DNA from 3 places in the Pseudomonas umsongensis genome. Region 2 is predicted to be linked to each of the others. Evidence: riboswitches for the same ligand, from Rfam matches in the RefSeq annotation. Region 2 holds a riboswitch; each other region holds the start of a gene.
The links. Region 2 has a riboswitch for cobalamin ahead of HGP31_RS17075 (CbtB domain-containing protein). Riboswitches for the same ligand answer to the same signal wherever they lie in the genome.

Region 1 (5,753 bases), 770 kb from region 2:
GACCGCCAACCCCTCCGTCCCACTCCAGAATGCCAAACTCCACATCAAGACGGTCGTATTTGCCTTCGCCAGGTCCCTGGACGTCTGGGGCCGCTCCGGGAAGTTCGACATCGTCGTGCCTGAAGCCAGATTGACGGGCTCGGCCCTGTTTGCCGGTGAACCCAGGGAGCGAAATGTCACTGGGCTGATTGATCCAAGATTGCGCTTCTCGGTCAACTTGTGGGGCGCCCCGGCGATGTCCCTGGCTGAGTTCCCCAGCTATCAACAAGATGTGATTATCGGCGCCAGCCTGGCAATTACGGCGCCACTTGGCCAATACGACTCCAGCAGGCTGGTCAATCTCGGCAACAACCGCTGGTCATTCAAACCCGAACTTGGGGTTTCCAAGCGCCTGGGCCCCGTGACCCTGGAATTATCCGCTGCGGGAACCTTTTACACCGACAATAACCAGTACCTTGGTGACCGTACTTTTTCCCAGAACCCGATTTACCAGGCACAGGTGCATCTTATCTATGCCTTTAGTAACGGTGTCTGGGCCTCGCTGGATGGGACCTACTTCGCTGGCGGGAGTACCTCAGTCGATGGGATCGGTAACCACGACTTTCAGGAAAATACACGCTATGGGGGTACCCTCTCGCTGCCGTTGAACCGAAATAATTCGCTAAAGCTGTTTGCGAGTGAAGGTGCGCATACCCGTACCGGCAGTGAATACGATGCCGTTGGCATCGTCTGGCAGTATCGCTTCGGTGGAGGGCTTTGAATCTCAGGATTTACATAATCCAGACTAAACCGAAGGCTGGTGACTGGTCACACAGTGGATGCCGCCACCACCTGCGGCGATTGCGTCGATGTTGAGCTGCACCACCTCGCGGTCCGGGTAAAGTTCAGACAACAGGTCAAAGGCTTTCGTATCTGCTTCCTTATCACCGAACTGGGGCGCAATGACCGCACCATTGATCACGAAGTAATTGATGTAGCCGGCGGCGAAGTCTGGATTCTTTTTGCTGAATTTGTTCTGTCGTGGATTCGTCGATGGAGAGACTGGCAACTACCGATACCTGCTTGATGAACTCGCGGCGTGTCGACATGTATGTCTCTCAATTCTGCTTCGGCATGCATGCTACGTCTGCAAAAACAGGGAAACAAACGATGTATTTTGCAGAGAATTGATTAGAGGTACTTATCAATATGTCCAAGTGCTGGCCGCAGCCTCAGCCTATTATTTAGAGCCAGCCCCGAAGAGGAGTCCGCCATGACCGTAGTCGATCGCCTCAGGTTTTTACGCGTCGCTCTAGTTTTGGCTGGCCTCGCGTGCCTTGCTCTCTACCCACTTATGTTGTTCTGGCCGTCCGGCTGGGCTTGGCACGTCGGTCACTCGGACTACCCGATGATGATCGTTGGCATCTACGCCACACTTGGCGTCTTCTTGATCCTGGCCGCACGTGATCCATTAGCCAATCTGAGCCTCATCTGGTTCACCGTGTGGTCTAGCGCTGTACATGGAGGCATCATGGCCGTCCAGGCGGTTACCCAGCCAGGGCAAATGGGGCACTTGGCAGGTGACGTGCCGGCGCTCTTCATCGTGGCGGTTGCCTTGGCCGTCTTGACGCCCCGCTCGTAATTGACCGCTAGTCTCCCGATTGGCCCTCGAGCCCGGCGCTGATCTCAACGAAGTCATCGCCAGCAAGCCGGCTCCTGCAAAGTTAAATAGCATTTCGCCCACACAATCAATTATTTATGTTACGTTATAACAACATAACGATTATCGGTTCTTAACCGACAGCATGACCCACCCCCTGCCTGCGACTTTCAATGACAAACCTTGTTCAAACCCCGCCCACCACCAGCCTGAACCAACGCCTGATATCCATAGATGCCCTCAGAGGCTTGGTGATCCTTCTGATGCTGCTGGATCATGTGCGCGAGACGTTCTTCCTGCACCGCCAGGTCACCGACCCGATGCTTGTCGACAGCACGGAGCCAACGTTGTTTTTCAGCCGCACCCTCGCACATTTGTGTGCGCCGGTGTTCGTTCTGCTCACTGGACTGTCGGCATTCCTGTACGGTGAAAAGCACCAGGGCACGCCGTCGATGTTCCTGTTCAAGCGTGGCCTGTTCCTGGTTGTGCTGGAATTCACCCTGGTGAATTTCGCCTGGACCTTTCAGTTCCCGCCTGCTGTGATCTACCTGCAGGTGATCTGGGCGATTGGTGTCAGCATGATTGCCCTCTCTGTATTGGCCTGGCTACCTCGGCCAATATTGTGTGTCCTGGGCCTGGCCATAGTCGGTTTGCACAACCTGCTCGATCCCCTGCACTTCCCGCCCGGATCGGCGCTGCACCTGCCTTGGGCGATTTTGCATGATCGCGGCTGGATCGAATTCTCCGACCACTTGCGCCTGCGCACCTCCTACCCCGTGCTGCCGTGGATCGGCGTCATCGCCCTGGGTTACTGCATCGGTCCGTGGTTCGCACGCTCTACCTCGTTCGCAATGCGTCAGCGTTATCTGTTGCTGACAGGTGCCTGTGCATTGATCGGTTTCATCGCCCTGCGCCTGGTCAACGGTTATGGCGAAGCGCAGTGGGTGGTTCATGAAAGCACGACAGAAACCCTCATGAGTTTCTTCAACATCACCAAGTACCCCCCTTCCCTGCTGTTCCTGTGCCTGACACTGGGCGTGGGGCTTTTACTGCTGCTTGGCTTCGAGCGGGCCCGGCAGCGCCAATGGATCAGCATCCTGGCGGTATTTGGCGCGGCACCGATGTTTTTCTACCTGCTCCATCTGTATGTGCTGAAAATGCTTTATCTGCTCAGCGCGGCATTTTTCGGCCTGAACCAGGGCGACTACTTCGGCTTCGACGGCATAGGTGCCGTATGGCTGATCGCCGTGCTCCTGGCGGCAACGCTGTATCCACCGGTGCGCTGGTTCGCCGCATTGAAGGCGCGTCGTCGCGATATCGCCTGGCTCAAATACTTCTGATCAGGCGATGGGTTCGCCTCGGGCGGCATGATCGACTACCATGCCGCCGCCGGTTCCCAAACGGGATTCATAGGGAATCCGTGATGCTGCCAACGCATCAAACGGAACTGCCCCCGCAACTGTAGGTGCCGAGCCTGCTCCTGAACTGCCACTGGGATCGATTCCCGGGAAGGCTGGAGCACGCCATGACGCATCAGTCAGGAGACCTGCCGGCCAAGCAACAAATCACTAACCGGCGGGGTGTCCGGGAAGGACATCTGCGCGGGCGTCACTCAGGTGATGGGCCTTGCACTGCTGTTTTCGGCAGCGCTCGATGATGTGTTTTCCAGACCTTGCACCCTGGCTGCGTGTACGGTTCAAATGGAGATTGCATCATGCTGTTGCCGCGCTTTTTCACCCTCGTCACCGGCCTGGGACTTTCTGCCCTCGCCTGTGCCTCCCCTACTCATTACCCGCTGACGATCGAGAACTGCGGCAGCACACTGACGTTCACGCACGCCCCTGTCCGGGCGGTGACTATCGGCCAGGCCGGCACCGAAATGCTCTTCGCCCTGGGACTCGGTGACAAACTGGTCGGCACTTCGCTGTGGTTCAATGATGTGCTGGGCAAATACAAGGGGCAAAACGACAGGATCGAACGCCTGGCCGATAACGAGCCGAGTTTCGAGTCGGTCATCGGCAAGCGCCCGGAACTGGTCGCTGTCGAACTTGAGTGGATGGTCGGCCCGCAAGGCGCAGTCGCTACCCGCGAGCAGTTTCACGAACTGCAGATTCCAACCTATCTCATGCCCTCGGACTGCGAATCCAAGGACAACCTGGTGGGGGCCGACGGCACCCGCCTGCAGCCGTTTCGCATTGACAGTCTCTACAGAAGCATTACCCAACTGGCCGAGATTTTTGATGTCCAGGCGCGCGGGCAGCAACTGAACGCGCAACTGCAGGCCAGCCTGGCCAAGTCCATTGCCGCGGTGCAAGGCAAAGACCTCACGCACACCAGCGCGCTGGTCTGGTTTTCCAGTGCCAGCCTGGACATCGATCCCTATGTCGCCGGGCACAAGGGCATCCCCGACTTCATGCTGGGCACCTTGGGCGTGCGCAATGTGGTGCAGTCCGACGAAGAGTGGCCAACCGTTGGCTGGGAAACCATCGCCAAGGCCAACCCGACATTCCTGGTCATCGCCCGCATGGATCGCCGGCGTTTCCCGGCTGACGACTATCAACGGAAACTGCAATTCCTGCGCAGCGATCCCGTGACCCGCAACATGGACGCGGTGAAAAACAACCGCATCATTATCCTCGACGCCATGGCCATGCAGGCCAGCTTGAGAATGTTCGACGGTCTCGAATCGCTGGCAACGGCCATCAACCGCTACGACCTGCCAAAATGACCGCGACGCTGATTCGCACTCTGCTTGCACTGGTGATGCTGCTCGTGGCCGTGATCGCCGGCGTGGCCATCGGTGAAACCCGCATCGAACCCGGCGTGGTGTTCCAGGTGTTGGCCAATAAAATGTGGATGGCCGGGTATGTCCTCGATCCTATCGATGAGGGCATCGTCTGGAACTACCGCCTGACTCGCGCGTTGGTGGCGGCGGCTTGCGGGGCGGGCCTGGCGACCTGCGGGGTGATCCTGCAATCGCTGCTGCGCAACCCGTTGGCCGATCCCTACCTGCTTGGCATTTCCGCGGGGGCCTCGACGGGTGCGGTGCTGGTGGCGTTGCTGGGCCTGGGTGCCGGAGCGATTTCGATGTCGGCCGGGGCGTTTGCCGGCGCCGTCGCCGCCTTCACCGTCGTGGTATTGCTGGGCCGTGCCAGCGGTTCGCCCGGCAGTACCGGCCAGATCATCCTGGCGGGCATTGCCGGTTCACAACTGTTCAATGCGCTCACCGCGTTCCTAATCACCAAGTCGGCCAGTTCCGAACAGGCTCGCGGCATCATGTTCTGGCTACTGGGCAATCTCAGTGGCGTGCGCTGGCCCTCCGTGTGGCTGGCTGTACCGGTTGCGGTGGCCGGCCTGGCGGTTTGCCTGTGGCACCGGCGGGCACTGGATGCCTTCACCTTTGGCGCCGACTCCGCGGCCTCACTCGGCATTGCGGTTCGTCCCGTGCAATTTCTGTTGATCAGTTGCGCCGCCCTGGTGACGGCGGTGATGGTGTCGATTGTCGGCTCTATCGGTTTCGTTGGACTGGTCATTCCCCACGCCGCCAGGCTGTTGCTGGGCACTCGGCATACCCGCCTGTTGCCGGCGAGTGCGCTGGGCGGTGCGGTGTTTCTGGTGGCCGCCGATGTGCTGTCGCGGACCTTGATCAAGGGCCAGGTGATTCCGGTCGGCGTGATTACCGCATTGGTCGGCGCGCCGGTGTTTGCGCTGATCCTGGTCGGTCGGAGGAATGCCCGATGAATGCGCTTGCGCCGGTTACCGACGAAACCGTGCTGAGTTGTTCCAGCCTCGGATTGCATATCCGCGATGTTGAACTCTTGCACCAGATTCACCTGGACATTCGTCGTGGCGAAACCCTGGGCCTTGTCGGGCCCAACGGCTCTGGAAAATCCACCCTGCTCAAATTGCTGGCCGGTGTGCGTGGGCCCAGCCGGGGAGCGGTCCATCTCAACGGCCAAGACCTCAAGGCCCTGTCCCGGCGAACCATCGCCCAAACCCTGGCGGTGGTTGAGCAGCAGGCCGACACCCTGGATGCGATCAGTGTGTTCGATGCCGTGGCCCTGGGCCGAACGCCGTGGTTGTCGGCCTTGAGTCCATGGTCGAAGGCGGACGA
Region 2 (5,753 bases):
TTGCGGCGAAATGGCCGCAAGTGCGGTGCCTCCGGACTGGATTGGGCGAAACCGGTGGTATTGAGAATCACCCCCGCCTCGACTTCATCCAGCCAGTCCTCGACCACGGCAAGGCAGCCAGGCTCTTTCAGGCTGGCCAGCGCAATTGGCAACGGATTAAGCCCCGCCGCCTGCAAGCGCTGACAGAAAACATCAATGAAAGCGGTATTCGCGGCTTGCAAATGCGAGCGATAGAACAGCACCGCCGCCAGTGGCTGACCGCTCTGCCACTGGGCCCGCCAGTCGTTCAGCGCCGCAGGGCTTTTTTGTGGGTGGTAAATCGCCGTACGCGGCAAGGTGTGCGGCTCGGCCCAGACGTAGTCGCGATCGAGCCAACGATTGGCCAGGCAACGGAAAAAGTCGAGGGCATTGCCCATGCCACCCTGACGCAGGAATTGCCACAGCCGGTCGCGATCTCCGGCACCCACGGTACTCAGATCACTGAGCTCCGGGTCCGGTCGATCATCGCCCGGCACCAGGATCAGCTGTACACCCCGCTGCGACAACTCCACCAACCGCTCGACGCCATAGCGCCAATAGGCAATGCCGCCGTGCAGCGAAATCAGGATGACCTTGGCGTGGCGCAGGACTTCGTCGACATACAGATCAACTGATGCATGGTTCTGCACCTGCATCGGGTTGGCCAGGCGCACGCTTGGGTAGTCGTCGGGCAACTGCTGCGCCGCTTCGGCAAGCAACGCCAGGCTGGAGTCGCCGCTGCACAGGATAACCAGCTCGGCGGGGGTTTGCCCTAGGTCGGCAATGTTGTCGTCCGACACGAATCCGCCGGGCTGGGTCCTGAGCAGGTGCATGGGTTACACGCTGAGCGCGGCGCGCAATTGCGCTTCGAGCGTTGTGGCGTCCAGCGCCTGGCCAATCAACACCAGACGGGTGGTGCGTGCTTCTTCAGCGCTCCACTGGCGGTCGAAATGCTTGTCGAATCGGGTGCCCACGCCCTGGATCAGCAGGCGCATCGGTTTGTTCGGGACCGCGGCGAAACCTTTGACGCGCAGGATGCCGTGCTGCACCACCAGTTGGGTCAGTGCATCCATCAGCAGGCTTTCGTCAGATGCCGGCAGTTCGATGGAGATTGAATCGAAGGCATCGTGGTCGTGATCGTCTTCGCCTTCATGGTGGTGATCGTGATGGCTGTGACGGCTGTCGATGTGTTCTTCGGACCCGGCACCGAGGCCGATCAACACGTCCAGCGGCAGGCGCCCGCTACTGGCTTCGATGACTTTCACCGCTGGTGGCAGTTCCTCGGCGACTTCCAGGCGTACCCGTGCCAGGTCTTCAGGGCTGATCAGGTCGGCCTTGTTGAGGATCACCAGGTCGGCGCTGGCCAACTGGTCGGCGAACAGCTCGTGCAAAGGCGATTCGTGATCCAGGTTCGGGTCGAGTTTGCGCATGGCGTCGACTTGATCCGGGAACGCGGCGAACGTGCCAGCCGCGACGGCCGGGCTATCGACCACGGTGATCACCGCGTCTACGGTGCAGGCACTGCGAATTTCCGGCCACTGGAAGGCCTGGACCAAAGGTTTTGGCAGGGCCAGGCCGGACGTTTCGATCAGGATGTGGTCTAGGTCGCCACGACGGGCCACCAGTTCGCGCATCACCGGGAAGAACTCTTCCTGTACGGTGCAGCACAGGCAGCCGTTGGCCAGTTCGTAGACACGGCCGTTGGCCTCTTCTTCGGTGCAACCGATAGAGCACTGCTTGAGGATTTCGCCGTCAATGCCCAGCTCGCCGAACTCGTTGACGATCACCGCGATGCGGCGGCCTTGGGCGTTGTCGAGCATGTGCCGCAGCAAGGTGGTTTTGCCCGAGCCGAGGAAGCCGGTGACGATGGTGACGGGGAGTTTGGCCAGTGTTTTCATCGGATGCCCTTTGGCAAGGTGGCGGGCATACGGGACGAGAACCGGCAACGCACACGCGCGCAGGAAGCGTTCGCCACCGGATCACCCCGCCCGGTTGTAGTGAGAATCTGTATCGAGGCAGGTCTCCTGGCTGACGGCTGGCCAGTCGTTGGACTGGCGGTTGCTGCGCCTTCCCGCGCGCGCCATGGCTGGCGCATGCAGTGGCATGGCAGAAACTGAACCGTTCACAGTTGCGGGGGCAGCCGCGGCATTGACCGCGTTCCCTTCTTAGCTTCGACAAACGCCGAAGAACCTCGAAAGCGCAAGGCTACGCATGGTATCGGGGCGGGTCAATGTTCACATGATTCCTGCGGTGCGCCCTTCGCGAGCAAGCCCGCTCCCACACTTGAGGGTCTGCCCTGAAGGAACTCGGTCAAATGTGGGAGCGGGCTTGCTCGAAGGGAACAACTCGATGTTCAAGTGAGAACCCTTGCCAATTGACGCCCGCCCCCCGCCCATGCTCTCCTACGCATCTTGTTACGGGTGCCCTTCACAGGGTGAAACGGGAAACCGGTGAATCATGTGCTTTACTTCAGGCCATGTCAGTCCGGTGCTGCCCCCGCAACGGTAAGCGAGTGAAGCGTCAGATCCACTGTGCCAATGCGGCATGGGAAGGTGACGCTGGAAGGTTCAGGCTAACGCCTGCGCCCCTCGTGAGCCCGGAGACCGGCCCGCAACACAAAGTGACCATCACCATCACTTCAATCAACAAACCCGCGGTGGGCGGGCGCTGTTCGGACTTCTGCGCGCTCGGTCGTGCGGAGTTCTGCTTGCGCTCTTATTCCCCGCTGACCGAACAGAGGGAAGCGCCATGTCGATTATCAGCAGCACCGGCCACAGCAATGCCGCCAGCAGCACCACTACCCTGTCCCAACGCCTGACCGCGGCGTTTTTTGCGTCAATCCTCGGCGCCAGCCTGGTGTATTTCGCCGGTTTCTCGCACATCGAAGCAGTGCACAACGCCGCACACGATACGCGCCACAGTTCCGCGTTCCCGTGCCATTGAGACCTGTCGACATGATCAAGCGTATTGCGCAAACCGCAGGTTTCACCGGGTTGCTGGCCGCCCTGCTGCTGACCCTGCTGCAAAGCTTGTGGGTTTCACCGCTGATTTTGCAGGCCGAAACCTACGAACAATCAGGACCAGCAGCGGTTGAAGTTCATGAACACGCCGCTGGTGTAGCCGCACATACCCACGATGCCGAAGCCTGGGAACCGGAAGACGGCTGGCAGCGTGTGCTGTCGACCACTGGCGGTAACCTGGTAGTGGCGGTTGGTTTCGCCCTGATGCTCGCTGGTCTCTACACCCTGCGCGCGCCGACCAAAACCTCCCAGGGCCTGCTCTGGGGCTTGGCTGGCTACGCGACATTTGTGCTGGCGCCGACGCTTGGCCTGCCACCTGAGTTGCCGGGCACCGCGGCTGCCGATCTGGCGCAACGCCAACTCTGGTGGATCGGCACCGCCGCCTCCACCGCTGTCGGTATCGCCCTGATCGTGTTCAGCCGTCACTGGCTGATGAAAGTCCTTGGCGTGGCGATCCTTGCGGTGCCTCATGTGATTGGCGCTCCGCAACCGCAAGTGCACTCGATGCTCGCTCCAGAGGCACTGGAAACTCAGTTCAAGATCGCTTCGCAGCTGACCAACATGGCGTTCTGGCTGGCCCTGGGCCTGATCAGTGCCTGGTTGTTCCGCCGCAAAAGCGATGGTCAATACCCCGCATGACAGGCCTCAGCGCAGCGCCGACCCTGGTGGTCGGCCTGGGCTGCCAGCGTGGCTGCCCCGTCAGCACGTTGCGGGCACTGCTTGACCAGGCACTGCAGGCGCACCAGATCGAACTGCATCGGATCAAGGCCCTGGCCAGCATCGACTTGAAGCGCAACGAACCGGCGCTGAACGAACTGGCCGAACAGCTTGGGTTACAGATGATGTATTTCAGCAGTGAACAACTGGCGAGCTATCAACCCCGACTGAGCCATCATTCGGACATCGCCTTTGAACGCACCGGGTGCTATGGCGTAGCGGAAAGTGCCGCCCTGGCACTGGCCGAGCAACTGGCCAACGGCCCGGCTACATTGCTGATCCCACGCCAAAAATATGCCCAGGCTACCCTCGCATTGGCTGGCGCCGCGTAAAATTCCCGATAATCTGCGCATTCGATCATGAGCATTCTTCATCTGAAGCCTTGCCCAGCGTCCCTTTTCAACAGGAATTCTTAATGACGGTCTACTTCATTGGCGCAGGTCCCGGCGATCCCGAACTGATCACCGTCAAAGGCCAGCGGTTGATTCGCAGTTGCCCGGTGATCATCTATGCCGGCTCGCTGGTGCCCGCCGCCGTGTTGGAAGGGCACTGCGCCGAACAGGTGGTCAACAGCGCCGAACTGCACCTGGAACAGATCATCGAACTGATCAAGACGGCCCATGCCAATGGCCAGGACGTGGCGCGCGTGCATTCCGGTGACCCGAGCCTGTACGGCGCAATAGGCGAGCAGATACGCCACCTGCGAGAACTCGGCATCCCTTTTGAAATAGTCCCCGGCGTGACCGCCACGGCCGCCTGCGCTGCGCTTCTGGGCGCGGAACTGACCTTGCCGGACGTTTCGCAGAGCGTGATCCTGACACGCTACGCCGACAAGACCGAGATGCCCGCGGGCGAGGAACTGGGCAGCCTGGCGCAACACGGGGCGACCATGGCGATTCATTTGGGGGTCAAACACCTGCAGAAAATCCTGGCCGAACTGCGGCCGCATTACGGCGCAGACTGCCCAATTGCGGTGATTCACCGGGCGACCTGGCCGGATCAGGACTGGGTGGTGGGGACGCTTGAGGACATTGCCGACAAGGTGGAAGCCAAGGGGTTTCGGCGCACGGCGCTGATTCTTGTGGGTCGGGTGCTGGGCAGTGAGCAGTTCAGCGAGTCGTCGCTGTATCGTGCGGGGCATGCGCATCTCTACAGGCCATGATGATCGTTCCCACGCTCTGCGTGGGAATGCAGCCCGGGACGCTCTGCGTCCCCTCTAAAGCCGAACGCGGAGCGTCCGATGAGGCATTCCCACGCAGAGCGTGGGAACGATCGGCGCTCACGATGGGCGCCGTTTTTTCATTTTGCAGCGAACACCTTAGTAGTAGGCGTTTTCTTTCTGCGTGTGGTCGGTCACGTCGCGCACGCCCTTGAGCTCGGGAATACGCTCGAGCAAGGTGCGCTCAATGCCTTCCTTCAAGGTCACGTCAGCCTGGCCGCAGCCTTGGCAACCGCCGCCGAATTGCAGGACGGCAATGCCGTCTTCGACCACGTCGATCAGGCTGACCTGGCCGCCGTGGCTGGCCAACCCAGGATTGATCTCGGTTTGCAGGTAGTAGTTGATGCGCTCGTTGACCGGGCTGTCGGCGTTGACCATCGGCACTTTGGCGTTTGGCGCCTTGATGGTCAACTGGCCGCCCATGCGGTCGGTGGCATAGTCGACAACGGCATCGTCCAGGAACGCTTCGCTGAAATGGTCGATGTAAGCGGTGAAGCTTTTCAGCCCCAGCGCGGTGTCTTCGGGTTTTTCTTCGCCCGGCTTGCAGTACGCAATGCAGGTTTCGGCGTACTGGGTGCCAGGCTGGGTGATGAAGACGCGGATGCCGATACCCGGGGTGTTCTGCTTGGAGAGCAGATCAGCCAGGTAATCGTGGGCGGCGTCGGTGATGGTAATAGCGGTCATGGAAACTCCTCGCAGGCTTGGGCGCAGTTTACGCCAATCATCGCGCCGGACAAAGTCCTAGTATTTTTGTCGGGAAAGATTCCGACAATCCCCCT
Region 3 (5,753 bases), 1.9 Mb from region 2:
ACGCTCGTCGACATGCTGGCCGTAATAACTGAATGGCCAGCCATAGAAGGCGCCGTCTTTCACCGAGGTGATGTAGTCCGGCACCAGGTCGCTGCCGATTTCGTCCCGCTCATTCACGGCCGTCCACAGCGCACCGCTTTGCGGCTCCCAGGCCATGCCGTTGGGGTTGCGCAGGCCTGAAGCGAAGATCCGGTGGTTGCCGGTGGCGCGATCCACTTCCCAGATCGCCGCGCGCCCTTGCTCCTGGTCCATGCCGTTTTCGCCGACGTTGCTGTTGGAGCCCACCGTGACATACAGCTTGCTGCCGTCCTTGCTGGCGATGACGTTTTTGGTCCAGTGGTGGTTCAGGGTGCCCCCTGGCAAGTCGACGACCTTGATCGGTTTGTTCTGGATTGCCGTGTCGCCGTTCTCATAATGGAAGCGCAACAGCCGGTCGGTGTCGGCCACGTACAGGTCATTGCCGACCAGGGTCATGCCGAAGGGCGAGTTGAGGTTTTCCAGGAATACCGTGCGGGTTTCGGCAACGCCATCGTGGTTGCCATCTCGCAGCAGGGTGATGCGGTTCGGGCTCGGCACGCCGGCACCGGCGCGCCCCATGACTTTCTTGGTGATCCAGCCCTTGATGCCTTTGTTGTCATCGGGTTTGGGCGGGGCATTGGTTTCGGCAACCAGCACGTCGCCATTGGGCAGCACATAAAGCCAGCGTGGATGATCGAGGTTCTCGGCAAATGCGCCGACATGAGTACCGCTGGCCGCGACGGGTTTTGCGCCGTCCGCCCAGCCAATGGCCGGGGCGATGTTCATTGTCGGGAACAGCGTCTTGTTCGGTTCCGGTAGCTTGGGGGACGGCCCGATGCCGTCGGTGACTTGCAAGCGGGCGGTTTCGCCACAGGCGACGAGCCCTCCCGCTAATGCGATGACGAAAACCAGCTCGGATGTGCGCATTGCTGACCTTCCCTATGAATGCAGTGACTTAAATCATAGAGAAGCGGCAAAGCCCGATGGTTCAACCTTTAGCCGCGAGCTTCCTTGAGCAACACGGCAATGCCTGGGTGATAGTGACCGGCTTCATTGCGCAATTTGCGATAGGCATAGGGGAAATACCAGGCCACGGCGCAGCAATGCTCCTTTTGCAGGTCATCGACCATGTCCTGGAGTTCCTCCGGGGTGGCGCCTTGCTGGCTCTTGTGGGGAGCGACGAACAGGCAGCCGATTCTCAGGTCGCTGGCGTAGCTGATTTTTTTCGCGTCACTGGTGATGTCCAGCAAGGCCTGGGTCAGGTTCAGGCTGTTAACGCGTGGCCAGCGCTGCGTGGCCTGCAGCCAGGCGCGATCTTCGGTGGTGGCGATAAACAGGTCGGCGCGGCCGTTGCGTTCGCCTTCTTCGGTCTGTTTGCGCGTGGGCGATTGTTGCAGTGTGACCATCTCAGCCATCCAAGCCGCGGCAGAAAGCAGGCCGAGGTTGGCTTTTTCATCGAGCCAGTAGGGTGTCTCGTTGTCGCCGCGAACGGCGTTATAACGATCGATACAGTCGAACCAGCGCTCCAGCACCGGACGCAGGAATTCCAGCTTCGGATTACTGATGATCATGCCTTGCATAGGGCTCACCTTATTATTGTGTTGTGAGATTGTGGCAAATTGATATCGCTGAAGTGAGTGTGACACAAGATTGACGTCATTTTATGAATGGTTGGCAGTTATTCGTTCCGGCACCCTGTCTTCAATTGACGCTCCACCCCCAACCCTCTAACCTTCGCCGCTTGTTTCAGGTGCTCTGTGGCTTGGGTCGACAGAGTGAAACAGGGAAGCCGGTGAGTGAGCGCTTCAGTCGATGAAGCCCTGCGATCCCGGCGCTGCCCCCGCAACGGTAAATGAGTGAAAACTGCGCTTGAAGCCACTGCGTCGATCCATCGATGCGGGAAGGCGCGCAGCGAGGCGTCACGCCGCTCATGAGCCCGGAGACCGGCCTGATCCATCCAAGCGGCATCACGGTGGGCGATGCCAGGCTTCTTGCCGTCTATTCTTGTGCCTGCCCGCCGTTAATCCTGCCTCAACGGAGAGCTCCCCCATGTCTGACAATCCTGATCGTGACGAACGTCACCTGGCGCGCATGCTGCGCAAAAAGGCCGTGATCGACGAACGCATCGCCAATTCCCCAAACGAATGTGGCCTGCTGCTGGTGCTGACCGGCAATGGCAAAGGCAAGAGCAGTTCGGCGTTCGGCATGCTGGCGCGTGCCATGGGGCATGGCATGCAGTGCGGCGTGGTGCAGTTCATCAAGGGGCGTAACAGCACCGGTGAAGAGCTGTTCTTCCGGCGCTTTCCCGAGCAGGTGCGTTTTCATGTGATGGGCGAGGGCTTCACCTGGGAAACACAGGATCGCCAGCGCGACATCGCGGCTGCCGAAGCGGCCTGGGCGGTGTCGCAGCAACTGCTGCGCGACCCGTCCATCGGCCTGGTGGTGCTGGACGAACTGAACATCGCCCTCAAGCACGGCTACCTCGATCTCGATCAGGTGCTCAGCGATTTGCAGGCGCGTCCGCCTATGCAGCACGTGGTGGTTACTGGTCGCGGCGCCAAGCCGCAGATGGTTGAACTGGCGGATACCGTCACTGAAATGGGCATGATCAAGCACGCCTTCCAGGCCGGTATCAAGGCGCAAAAAGGCGTGGAGCTGTGAACCAGCCTCGACGTTGCCCGGCGGTGCTGATTGCTGCGCCGGCGTCCGGCCAGGGCAAGACCACCGTGACCGCTGCGCTGGCCCGGTTGCATCGTAACCAGGGCCGTAAGGTTCGCGTGTTCAAGTGCGGCCCGGACTTTCTCGATCCGATGATCCTCGAACGCGCCAGCGGTGCGCCGGTGTATCAACTGGACATGTGGATGGTCGGCGAGCTGGACAGTCGCCGCCTGTTGTGGGAGGCCGCTGGCGACGCTGACCTGATCCTGATCGAAGGCGTCATGGGGCTGTTCGACGGTACGCCGTCCAGCGCTGACCTGGCGCGGCATTTCGGCGTGCCGGTGCTCGCTGTGATCGACGGCACCGCCATGGCCCAGACCTTCGGCGCACTGGCCCTGGGCCTGGCGCGTTATCAGCCGGACTTGCCGTTTGCCGGCGTGCTGGCCAACCGCGTGGGCACCCTGCGCCACGCGCAACTGCTCGAAGGCAGCCTGACCGAAGGCCTGCGCTGGTATGGCGCCTTGTCACGGGAGACCGGGATCGAATTGCCGAGTCGACACCTTGGCCTGGTGCAGGCCAGCGAGTTGAATGACCTGGATGTGCGCCTCGATGCGGCGGCCGAGGCCCTGGCCGGCAGTTGCGAAGTCGAACTGCCGCCGGCGGTGGAATTCGCCGCGCCCGATGTGGTGACAGTCGAGCCCTTGCTGGCTGGCGTGCGCATCGCCGTGGCCCGTGACGAAGCGTTTGCCTTTACCTATGGCGCCAGTCTCGATGTGCTGCGGGCGATGGGCGCCGAGCTGCGGTTTTTCTCGCCGATCCGTGATGCAGGTTTGCCAGAGGCCGACAGCCTGTACCTGCCGGGTGGCTATCCGGAATTGCACCACGTGGCATTGGCGCAGAACACTGCCATGCTCAGCGCCATCCGCGCCCACCACGCGGCAGGCAAACCCTTGCTGGCCGAATGCGGCGGCATGCTTTATTTGCTCGATTCGCTGACCGATGTCGAGGGCACTCGTGCCGAGCTGGTCGGCTTGTTGAAGGGCGACGCGGTGATGCAAAAGCGCCTTGCTGCATTGGCTCTGCAAGCGGTTGAGCTGCCGGAAGGTTCTTTGCGCGGGCATACCTATCACCATTCGTTGACCACGACCGAGCTTGTTCCGATTGCCCGTGGCCTGAGTCCTAACGGCGGGCGTGGGGCCGAAGCGGTTTATCGTGAGGGGCGGATGACGGCCTCTTACGTGCACTTTTATTTCCCGTCCAATCCATCAGCGATTGCCGCTTTGTTTGCGCCTGACTGGACGGACGCCTTCGCGAGCAGGCTCGCTCCCACAGGGGAACGCATATCAAATGTGGGAGCGAGCCTGCTCGCGAAGAGCCATGACTGACAACGCCTTCAGCCAGGCCGAACGCGACGCGGTCTACCGCGCCATCGGTGAACGCCGCGACATGCGTCACTTCGCCGGCGGCACGGTCGAGCCCGAGCTGCTGCGACGCCTGCTCGAAGCCGCGCATCAGGCCCCAAGTGTCGGCCTGATGCAGCCCTGGCGGTTCATCCGCATCAGCGATCGAGCCTTGCGTGGCCAGATCCAACAGCTGGTGGAGCAAGAACGTATCCGCACCGCCGAGGCCCTGGGTGAGCGCACCGACGAATTCATGCACCTCAAGGTCGAGGGCATCAACGATTGCGCCGAAGTGCTGGTCGCCGCGTTGATGGACGATCGCGAACGGCACATCTTCGGTCGTCGCACCCTGCCGGAAATGGACCTGGCCTCGTTGTCTTGCGCCATCCAGAACCTCTGGCTGGCGTCCCGCGCCGAAGGGCTGGGCATGGGCTGGGTCTCGCTGTTCGAACCGCAAGCCTTGGCGGACCTGCTGGGCCTGCCGCCTGGTGCCAAGCCCCTGGCCATTCTCTGCCTGGGACCGGTCAAGGCCTTCTATCCGGCGCCAATGCTGGTGCTCGAAGGCTGGGCGCAGGCGCGTCCGTTGAGTGAGCTGCTGTACGAAAATTATTGGGGAGTGAGTCAATGAGTGTGGCGTTGTTGAGTGTCGCCGCGGTAGCGCTGGATGCGCTGCTGGGTGAGCCCAAGCGCTGGCATCCGCTGGTGGCGTTTGGCCGTTTCGCCGAGCGCATCGAGCAACGTTTCAATGGTGGCGGTCGCGGCTGGCGCAGCCATGGGGTCACCGCGTGGGTGATCGCCGTAGTGCCGCTGACCCTGTTGGCCACGGCGCTCTCATGGGCGCCGTACGTCGGCTGGATCGTCGAGATTCTCGCGCTCTATTGCGCCCTGGGCATGCGCAGCCTCGGCGAGCACGTCACGCCGGTGGCCAAGGCCTTGCGCAGCGGTGACCTTGAAGAAGCGCGCCAACGCGTGAGTTATCTGGTCAGCCGCAAAACCAGTGATCTGGATGAAACCGCCGTGGCCCGTGCCGCCACCGAATCGGTGCTGGAAAACGGCAGCGACGCGGTGTTCGCCGCGCTGTTCTGGTTTGCCGTGGCCGGTGCGCCCGGCGTGGTGCTCTACCGTTTGAGCAACACCCTGGACGCGATGTGGGGCTATCGCAACGAACGCTTCGAGCGTTTCGGCTGGGCGGCGGCCAAGATCGACGACGTGCTCAATTACATTCCGGCGCGCCTGGTGGCGCTGACCTATGCACTGTTGGGCAAGACCCGACTGGCGTTGAAATGCTGGCGTACCCAGGGGCCAACCTGGGACAGCCCGAATGCCGGTCCGGTGATGGCGGCGGGTGCCGGTGCGTTGGGCGTCGAGCTGGGCGGGCCGGCGATTTATCACGGTGAACTGCATCAGCGCCCGACGCTGGGCGAGGGCGTGCCGGCGGATGCCGACGCCATCGACCGCGGCTGGCAACTGGTGCAGCGTGGGGTATGGTTGTGGCTGCTGATTCTGTGCGTGGGGTCTGAATTTTATGCTTGAGCACGGCGGACGACTGCGCAAGGCGGCGCACGATTACGGCATCGATGAAGCCGATTGGCTTGACCTGTCCAGCGGCCTGGCCCCCTGGCCGTTTCCAGTGCCGGACATCCCGCAACGGGCCTGGGCGCGATTGCCGGAAACCAA

Region 1: another riboswitch for cobalamin. It lies ahead of HGP31_RS13785 (ABC transporter substrate-binding protein); the one in region 2 lies ahead of HGP31_RS17075 (CbtB domain-containing protein).
Region 3: another riboswitch for cobalamin. It lies ahead of cobO (cob(I)yrinic acid a,c-diamide adenosyltransferase); the one in region 2 lies ahead of HGP31_RS17075 (CbtB domain-containing protein).

What each region holds. Positions count from the first base shown of each region.
Region 1 covers NZ_CP051487.1:3,019,705-3,025,457, reverse strand. The annotation lists gene HGP31_RS13805 (transporter) at 1-760, shown strand, start outside; partial or broken gene HGP31_RS13800 (agmatine deiminase family protein) at 785-1,042, opposite strand; gene HGP31_RS13795 (DUF6632 domain-containing protein) at 1,253-1,621, shown strand; gene HGP31_RS13790 (acetyltransferase domain-containing protein) at 1,813-2,979, shown strand; cobalamin riboswitch at 3,013-3,207, shown strand; gene HGP31_RS13785 (ABC transporter substrate-binding protein) at 3,354-4,367, shown strand; gene HGP31_RS13780 (FecCD family ABC transporter permease) at 4,364-5,380, shown strand; gene HGP31_RS13775 (ABC transporter ATP-binding protein) at 5,377-5,753, shown strand, end outside.
Region 2 covers NZ_CP051487.1:3,790,460-3,796,212, forward strand. The annotation lists gene cobN (cobaltochelatase subunit CobN) at 1-851, opposite strand, end outside; gene cobW (cobalamin biosynthesis protein CobW) at 855-1,916, opposite strand; cobalamin riboswitch at 2,016-2,227, opposite strand; cobalamin riboswitch at 2,420-2,644, shown strand; gene HGP31_RS17075 (CbtB domain-containing protein) at 2,767-2,961, shown strand; gene HGP31_RS17080 (CbtA family protein) at 2,973-3,677, shown strand; gene HGP31_RS17085 (cobalamin biosynthesis protein) at 3,674-4,087, shown strand; gene cobM (precorrin-4 C(11)-methyltransferase) at 4,171-4,917, shown strand; gene nfuA (Fe-S biogenesis protein NfuA) at 5,074-5,658, opposite strand.
Region 3 covers NZ_CP051487.1:1,912,605-1,918,357, forward strand. The annotation lists gene HGP31_RS08720 (PQQ-dependent sugar dehydrogenase) at 1-945, opposite strand, end outside; gene HGP31_RS08725 (hypothetical protein) at 1,014-1,598, opposite strand; cobalamin riboswitch at 1,750-1,984, shown strand; gene cobO (cob(I)yrinic acid a,c-diamide adenosyltransferase) at 2,068-2,679, shown strand; gene HGP31_RS08735 (cobyrinic acid a,c-diamide synthase CobB) at 2,676-4,061, shown strand; gene bluB (5,6-dimethylbenzimidazole synthase) at 4,054-4,704, shown strand; gene cbiB (adenosylcobinamide-phosphate synthase CbiB) at 4,701-5,609, shown strand; gene cobD (threonine-phosphate decarboxylase CobD) at 5,602-5,753, shown strand, end outside.